DNA from 2 places in the Blautia intestinihominis genome. Region 2 is predicted to be linked to the other one. Evidence: riboswitches for the same ligand, from Rfam matches in the RefSeq annotation. Region 2 holds a riboswitch; the other holds the start of a gene.
What was found. Region 2 has a riboswitch for cobalamin ahead of WMO75_RS00495 (hypothetical protein). Riboswitches for the same ligand answer to the same signal wherever they lie in the genome.

Region 1 (3,887 bases), on a different contig from region 2:
AATATAAACATAAGATGCATCAACGATCAGGTTAATGACCATATAAATCAGGGCAAGCCATAATACATATCCCTGGATCAGATTGTAATCACTGGATGTGATTGCTGAAACTGCAAGGTTTCCAAGACCCGGATAAGAGAAGATTACTTCTACAACACTGGTTCCTCCAAGAAGTGATCCTATGGAAAGACCAAACATTGTGATCAGCGGAAGCAATGAATTTGGAAATACATTGCCCCAGATAATCTTTGATTTCTTTACTCCTCTTGCCTGTGCACCGATCACATAATCCTGACTCAGTTCATCCAGCACCGCTGTTCTTACCTGTCTGGTATATTTGGAAGACATTGCAATCGCAAGTGTCAAAGCCGGAAGAAACAGACTCTTAAAGTCTCCCGCAGAACTGATAACCGGAAATGCATTGATATAAACACAGAATGCCAGCATTAACAGAAGTCCAACCCAGAAGTTAGGCATCGCACATCCGAGGAATGTAATTCCCCGGACGAGATAATCGATCCATTTATCTTTATATATGGCAGACAACATACCTAAAGGTACAGAAATAACCAGCATAAGGATCATGGCCATTAATGTAAGTTTCAAAGTCGGCCATAATCTGGCTGCAAGAAGTTCTGTAACTGGTTTATTTAAGCTGTATGATTTGCCAAAGTCACCTTTCAGACAGTTCTTAAGCCATCTGGTATACTGCACCAGAAACGGATCATTCAGACCAAGTTCCTCGCGTGTCTCCTGAACCATTTCTTCAGTAGGCATTACACCGGTTGCCGTGTACATGTTTCGTACAGGGTCACCTGGTGACATAAAGGTCAGTGCAAATGTAATAAAGCTGATACCGATCAATACGATCACAATCTGTAATAAACGCTTGATTATTTGCTTTTTACTCAAAAAAGACACCTCTTTTTATTTCTGTTTGTAACTATTCAGTAACTTCACAATTCGCAGACTTTTCTTATTCTGCAGGAGTAATTTCTGTTGACAGCCAGTAGTAATCTGCTGTATGGATATGTGCAGAACCAACTTTCTTACTGTAGATCATAGATGAGTTGTAGTATCCATCAATCAGAACCGCTGCATCATCTACCAGGATCTGCTGCATCTGGAAGATCAGATCTTTTCTCTTTTCCGGATCCATTTCACCTTTTAATTCTTCATATAACTTATCATAGTCCGGGTTGGAGTATGCGCAGTAGCTGGTATCAGTTGCCCAGTTAGCCATATATGCCAGAGGATCTCCGGTACCAACAGTGATCCAGTTATTGTTATTAAAGTCATAATCCAGTGCTGCAAGTTTACTCCACTGATCATCTGAGCTTCCGTATTCAGGAACAACACCGATGCCGATTTCTGCAAGATACTGTGCGTGAGCATCTGCAAAGTCATTCAGAAGACGGTTTTCATAAGAAATATATCTAAGGTTGATATTCTGGCCATCCAGTTCACGGATTCCATCTCCATCTGTGTCAACGATTCCTGCATCATCCAGAATCTGTTTTGCTTTTTCCGGATCATAGGTATATGGATTCTCAAGTTTGTCGTAATCATAGTTCAGAGTAGATGGCAGTACGGAAAATCCTGGTGTATAAAGTCCACCGATTGTTCTGGAATTACAGATTGTATCATAGTCAATTGCCATCAGGATTGCCTGACGAAGTGTTTTGTTTCCAAGAACACCATCAAAGTTCATCCATGCAAATCCGCAGCGTACACCGGATGCAATATCAACAGTAAAGTCATCACTGTCCTGGAAATCCTGAATATCTGCTACATTTGTGATATTCTCAACCAAGTCTACCTGACCACTCTGGAGAGCCATTGTTTTTGCGGAGTTATCTCCCATGAACAGCAGATTGATCTTATCGTATGGAACATCTTCACGATAATACTCATTTGCAGCTAATGTATAACCAACACCTACACCATTGAATTCTTCAATCTTGTATGGACCTGTTCCAATAATTCCATTATCGTAGTTTTCAATATGTTCTACATCTGTGATTCCCATAGTTGGGTGGCAGAGCTGTCCTACAAGGTTTGCATATGGTTTGCTTGTTTTGATGTTAATAGTATTTGCATCATCATCTACAGTAACTTCTGCTTCAAATTCCAGATATTTCTCCGGTTTGGCAGATCCGGAAGGTCCTACCTCTTTCATGTGATCAAAATACTCTTTTACCTTTGTCGGAGTTAAATCACATCCGTCAGAGAATTTAATTCCGTCTTTCAGCTTGATCGTCCATTCTGTATGCTCGTCATTTACTTCATAACTCTCAGCAAGCCACGGGATAACTTCCATATTGTCATCGAATTTAAATAATGCTTCAGCAATACCATATCTCATAGCATTCCATCCACTGTTTTCATCATTTGCACTGTTTACACATCCATCTGTGTACATCTGACATCCGAAGTTTAAAACCTTCTCATCACCCTTCGCCTGTACAGTAACTCCCATTAATAATGCAACTGTTGTTGCCGCTGCTAACACAAGTAATTCTCTTTTTGTTTTTTTCATCCTTTACTTCCTTTCTTTTTTTGTTTCTTCGTTGTTTTTCTTCCTTCTCATACTGTCCATTCCTGTGATTTTGAACGAAAAAAAAGACAGATGCTCCCACATCCGTCACGAAATCTTACCATTAAAGAATCAAACATATATATGCAACACATGAAGTTGTAACTCTTAAGCAGGATTTCTCGTCGTCCGCAAGAATCTCTTTTACCAGAAATAAGCAGGTCTCCTGACTTAAGCTTACCCATTTTCAGCACCTTCCCAGAAAAATATCTTCCAGTGGCATTCAGCTGAAAACCAACTATCACAGTGACGGGATCGTACCGGATTTACACCGGTTTCCCTTTTAATCAGACCAGCAGGACGCTTCTGCTGGTCTGAACTTATCTCTAAAATCATTAAATGACCGTATGAATACTCATCTAGCATAACATACCATCATGTATACGTCAATTATTTTAGACTCTTATTTTCTATCTATTTTTCCGTAAATTTCCGGAATTTCTCAAAATTTGTTTCCGGTGTATAGGATTTCAGAACTTCCATCATGTCCTCTACACTATATGTATTATCATACATTCCAATAGATAACGCATACTGCTTATTAAACTCATCTACTGAATCCGCTGTCCAGAATGACTGCTGCAGCCGGAAAGCACTTCCATCTTCACGGTAATCTTCTGCAAAGCCTTCCAGAGCATTTTTCATGGCAACAAATGATGGTGCAACGATAGCACCGTATTTTCCTACAAGATAGTCGATTCTTTCCTTGCCGTTATATCCCTTTTTATTAAACATTTCGTATGTATCTTCTGTAAAACAGTCAATGGAACCCAACAATACATCTGTACTGTTCTCTTCTTCATAAGCATCAATTATCTTGATAAAATCACTTGCGCTCACTACACTCAGAATAACATTATAATCTCCTGTATTCAGCGAATCAGCCAGCTTTTCATCCAGGTGATCTTTTGGATACCCCGGAACCAGAGTAATCTTAATGTCACTGCCTGTTTCAATTTCTTCAGTATCCTGCGTATTCACCAGTTCTTCTACAGACTTCTCATATGACAGGCCATATGCTTCCTGAAGCTTATTCAGAATACCAATCGTTCTCAGACGATGCATCTCATTACCGATAGCAGATCCTCCACATGCTATTATGTAATGATTCTGGTTATTCTGATCCTCTGAAACAAAATACTCCGCCATATTGGCAGCCGCATCCATTTCTGTTTCAACAGATGTTCCTATTGTTCCCAGAAAATAAGGATTATCCTTTACTTTCTCATACATTTCATCACTGATCGTTCCTGAGCCACGTACATAATACATACCATATTCTTCACATACC
Region 2 (3,887 bases):
TCATAGTAACGATGAGAGCGCGCAGCCAGTTTCGTATCTTTGTTCAGACCTTCCAATGCAAATTCATAGGTATATTTACCCTCTGCATCAACTTTGTAGGAAATCAGCTTGCTGTCTGCCGCCTTCAAAGCCTCTTCTTTGGTTCCAAGAAACAGCCTGTCGTATCCTGTTCCACTCAATGTGATTTTTGCAGTAACCTTACCATTCTTGACCGTAATCTCACATGCATTGATCTTGAACATCGTAGCCGTACCAGATACATGTGTCACCGTGCCTGTATAGGTTCCATCCTTCGGAATATCACTGGATGGTGCAGAAGTCGGCTTCGGTGTGGCTGTCGGCTGTGGTGTGACTGTCGGAGTGGCATCCGGTGTGGCTGCACCGCTCTTTGTGATATGGATAACGTATTCAATATCATGCGGCTCTGTCATGGCGATCGTCGTTCCGGTGATCGTCATATCTGTATTAAAAGTCACCGGAATCTCAAAGTAAGAACCGCCTTCGTTACTTGCAGGCTGATATTCTTTGCCGTCCACAACCAGTTTCGTAAAACTGCTGCTGCTGAATTTGATCGTTGCATAGGTCTGACCGTCTTTTACAGTAATCCCTTCACAGGTGATCTTTGTTTTTCCTGTACCGCCGCTGAATGAGAAATCATCTGCTTTATACGTACCATCTGCCATGGAAACGGCATCTGCTTCTGTCTCAGCAATACTGTCTTCTGTCGTATTGTCTTTTTCCAGACTTTCAATACGATAGTCCTCGGCTGCTGTAGTCTGCTCTGCACCAGTCTCTTCCAGTGCTCCGATCTGCCAGAGAGAAGCAGAATCGCTGTCTGAACTGTCTGAGCTCTTTGAAATCATTCCTTCGCCGGAATTATCTGCAGAAGTATTTTCTTCTGCTGTCGGTACTGTTTCAGAAGGTTCTGCTGTATCCGTTGTTTCCTGTACAGGTGTTTCTGATACTTCAGACGGAAGCATAAAATACAGTTCTTCCTCTGTATACCAGCTGTCATCCTCTGTATTTCCCGGGACATAAGCCGCTTTTTCACCAAGGTACTTCGGGTCGATATAAAACAGATAATGATATCTGCCCGCTTCATCCAGAGAGCCCTCAATTACCGGTGTGCGGTCTTCGTCTGTTCTGTTTCCGATATATACTCTGTTATAAGTTGTATTGGCAGAGACAATCTCGATCAGAATGGAATCATCCTCTGCATACGCTTTTTTGTCTGTTATCTGAAGGAATTCTTCTCCTGATGATACATCGTCTGTGTTCTGCTCTGTTTCGCCCGCATCAGTTTCTTCTGTTTCCTGAGCTGTATTTTCATCAGATTCTCCTGATGAGTCTTCACTGCTTTCCTGCGCCGATGCATTTTCTGCTGATGCCATGACCGATGCCTGTGGTGCAGCTGTTATACTCAATGCAAGGAATGCAGCGAGAAATTTTTTCGAATGCATATGCCTCTCTCCTCTTATAAAACGCATTTCTGTAAGTATCTCATATAGGATTTTTCCTCTTACACTGCAAAAATATAAAGCCTACTCTCCGATCCAGATGAGTAGACTTCAGTCGCACAAATAAAACATCCTTCTTTGCATAACCGGATGTTTCGTTTCTGTGAAATTCTGCTTTCTTCGGAAGCTTTTCACTGATTCTCCAGCAGGTTTCCTGACTTGCAGAGTATTCTAAGATCACGCCTTCTCACACAACTTCACATGCAATGGCTTCTGCAATCCTCTCTTACGCTTACAGTGACCGGATCGTTCAGGATTCGCACCTGATTCCCTATTATCTGTCAGTGACAGCACTGGAGTTCCTATATTCTGCTTTATTATAGCAATATATGCATCCTAGTGCAATAGTCTGAGCCTGATTTGTACTGCCAAAAATGTGCCAATATGCACAGAAAAAGCAGTGTTTTTTCTTGTTAGCATTTGTTATTTTTAACAAGAAGTGATATGATTAATAACAGAATGTAATTCGCGGGACATTCCAGTTGCACAGGGCATCCTTCATGATGCCTCAATTTTATTCAATAATAAGGAGATTATGAAAATGAAACAAAGAAGTAAAATTCTGACAGCATTGTTTCTCAGTGCATCACTGGCAGTTACTCCGGCAGCTTCAGTCTCAGTTCTTGCGGAGGATCTGGATTTTGCAGCAGTCGAAGAAATTGACGTAGTACCCGAAGAAGAAATTTCTGATTCAGAAGAAGTTTCCACTTCCACAGAGGATTCTGTTTTAGCGGCCGACATTACGACAGAGGATTCTGACCTGACAACTGATGAATTTACAGCAGATACATCTACCTTCAGTGCGGATGAAGCAGATGTATTTACATCTGGTGAGACATCTGAACAGGATGTCTCAGAAGCCAGAACTCATTCTATCAAAGTTTCTGTTATCAACAGTTCAGGGGTTGCTTCCGGCATGTACGCTATGAACAGTGCTGTTGTCACCAGACAGGACGATGGCACTTATCTGGTAAGAATGCACCAGACAAACGTAAACAGAAACTACATGGCTCTCACAGATGATAAAAACAAAGCAACCAATCATGAGGTTGACTGGTATGTTGCTGGTGGAGACGACGGCTACTGGTATACCATTCCTGTTGCCAGTCTGACAGATCCCCTCTATGCAAGTTTCAGCTATACCAAAAATGTAAATGCAGGCAAAGCCTGGGGAAATGTTCAGACAATCACCTTTGATGTCAGTTCCATGGCAGAAACCGAAGAAAGAGATGCAGTTGCATCCGATATCAACAAACTTCCGGCTACAAACGGTCCTGCTGATTACACATCTGTAGATGCAGCTCTGGCCACTGTTCCGGAAGACCTCTCCATCTACACTGATGAAACAGCTGATGCTGTAAGAGCTGCCGTTGCAGCAGTTAAAAGAGATTATACTATGGCACAGCAGGCTGATGTTGACAAGATGGCACAGGCCATCACCGATGCAGTCAATGCTCTGGTCAAAAAAGCTGTAGAAGAAGCCAAGACTCATTCCATCAAAGTTTCTGTTACCAACAGTGAAGGTGTTGCTTCCGGCATGTATGCCATGGATGATGCTATCGTTACCAAGCAGGACGACGGCACTTATCTCGTAAAAATGCATCAGGCAAACGAGAACAGAAACTACATGGCTCTCGTAAATGGTACAACGGCAGACGACATAGCTGCTGCTACTCAGCACAAGGTTGACTGGTATGTTGCGGATTCTTCCTACTATTATACCATTCCTGTTGCAAGCCTCAGTGATACTGTTTATGCAAGCTTCAGTAAGACCACAAACGTCAACAAAGGCTCAAAATGGAGCAATGTCCAGGCCATCACTTTTGACACCACCTCCATGGCAGATACTGACAAGAGCGATATTGATGCTTCCGGCATGAACAAACAGGCTGCCCTGGATTATTCTTCTGTAGATGCTGCTCTGGCAACTGTTCCTGAAGACCTCTCCATCTATACAGACGAAACAGCCAATGCTGTTACTTCTGCCGTGAAAGCACTTAGCGGTACATACAAAGCTGCAACACAGGATGACGTTGACAAACTGGCCACCGCTATCACCGATGCGGTCAACGCTCTGGTTGAAAGAGGACTTCTCACTGTTACAAACGAAACATTAATGTTTAACGTTGAAAAAGCTATTCTCAGAGACGGCAATCTCATCCTTACCCTTCACGGAACAGGTTATCATTATCTGTACAAAGGTACTTATGAAGAAGCTGTTGCAAATGGTGATAACAGAGACAACTGGATCGCCGGTGAAGAAGTTAACGGTAAATGGCAGTTTACTGTCCCTGTAGCAGAAGGCGAGACATACCTTCCGATCGTAGCTATCTCCAACAGCTACCTTACCAAATATGAAGAAGGCAAGAA

Region 1: it holds a riboswitch for cobalamin, as region 2 does, so the genes downstream of both, WMO75_RS16830 (ABC transporter substrate-binding protein) here and WMO75_RS00495 (hypothetical protein) in region 2, are expected to answer to the same signal.

Annotation. Positions count from the first base shown of each region.
Region 1 is NZ_JBBMEI010000086.1:908-4,794, reverse strand. It holds gene nikB (nickel ABC transporter permease) at 1-921, opposite strand, end outside; gene WMO75_RS16830 (ABC transporter substrate-binding protein) at 977-2,539, opposite strand; cobalamin riboswitch at 2,736-2,935, opposite strand; gene WMO75_RS16825 (hypothetical protein) at 3,011-3,887, opposite strand, start outside.
Region 2 is NZ_JBBMEI010000001.1:120,646-124,532, forward strand. It holds gene WMO75_RS00495 (hypothetical protein) at 1-1,460, opposite strand, end outside; cobalamin riboswitch at 1,645-1,830, opposite strand; gene WMO75_RS00500 (Ig-like domain-containing protein) at 2,059-3,887, shown strand, end outside.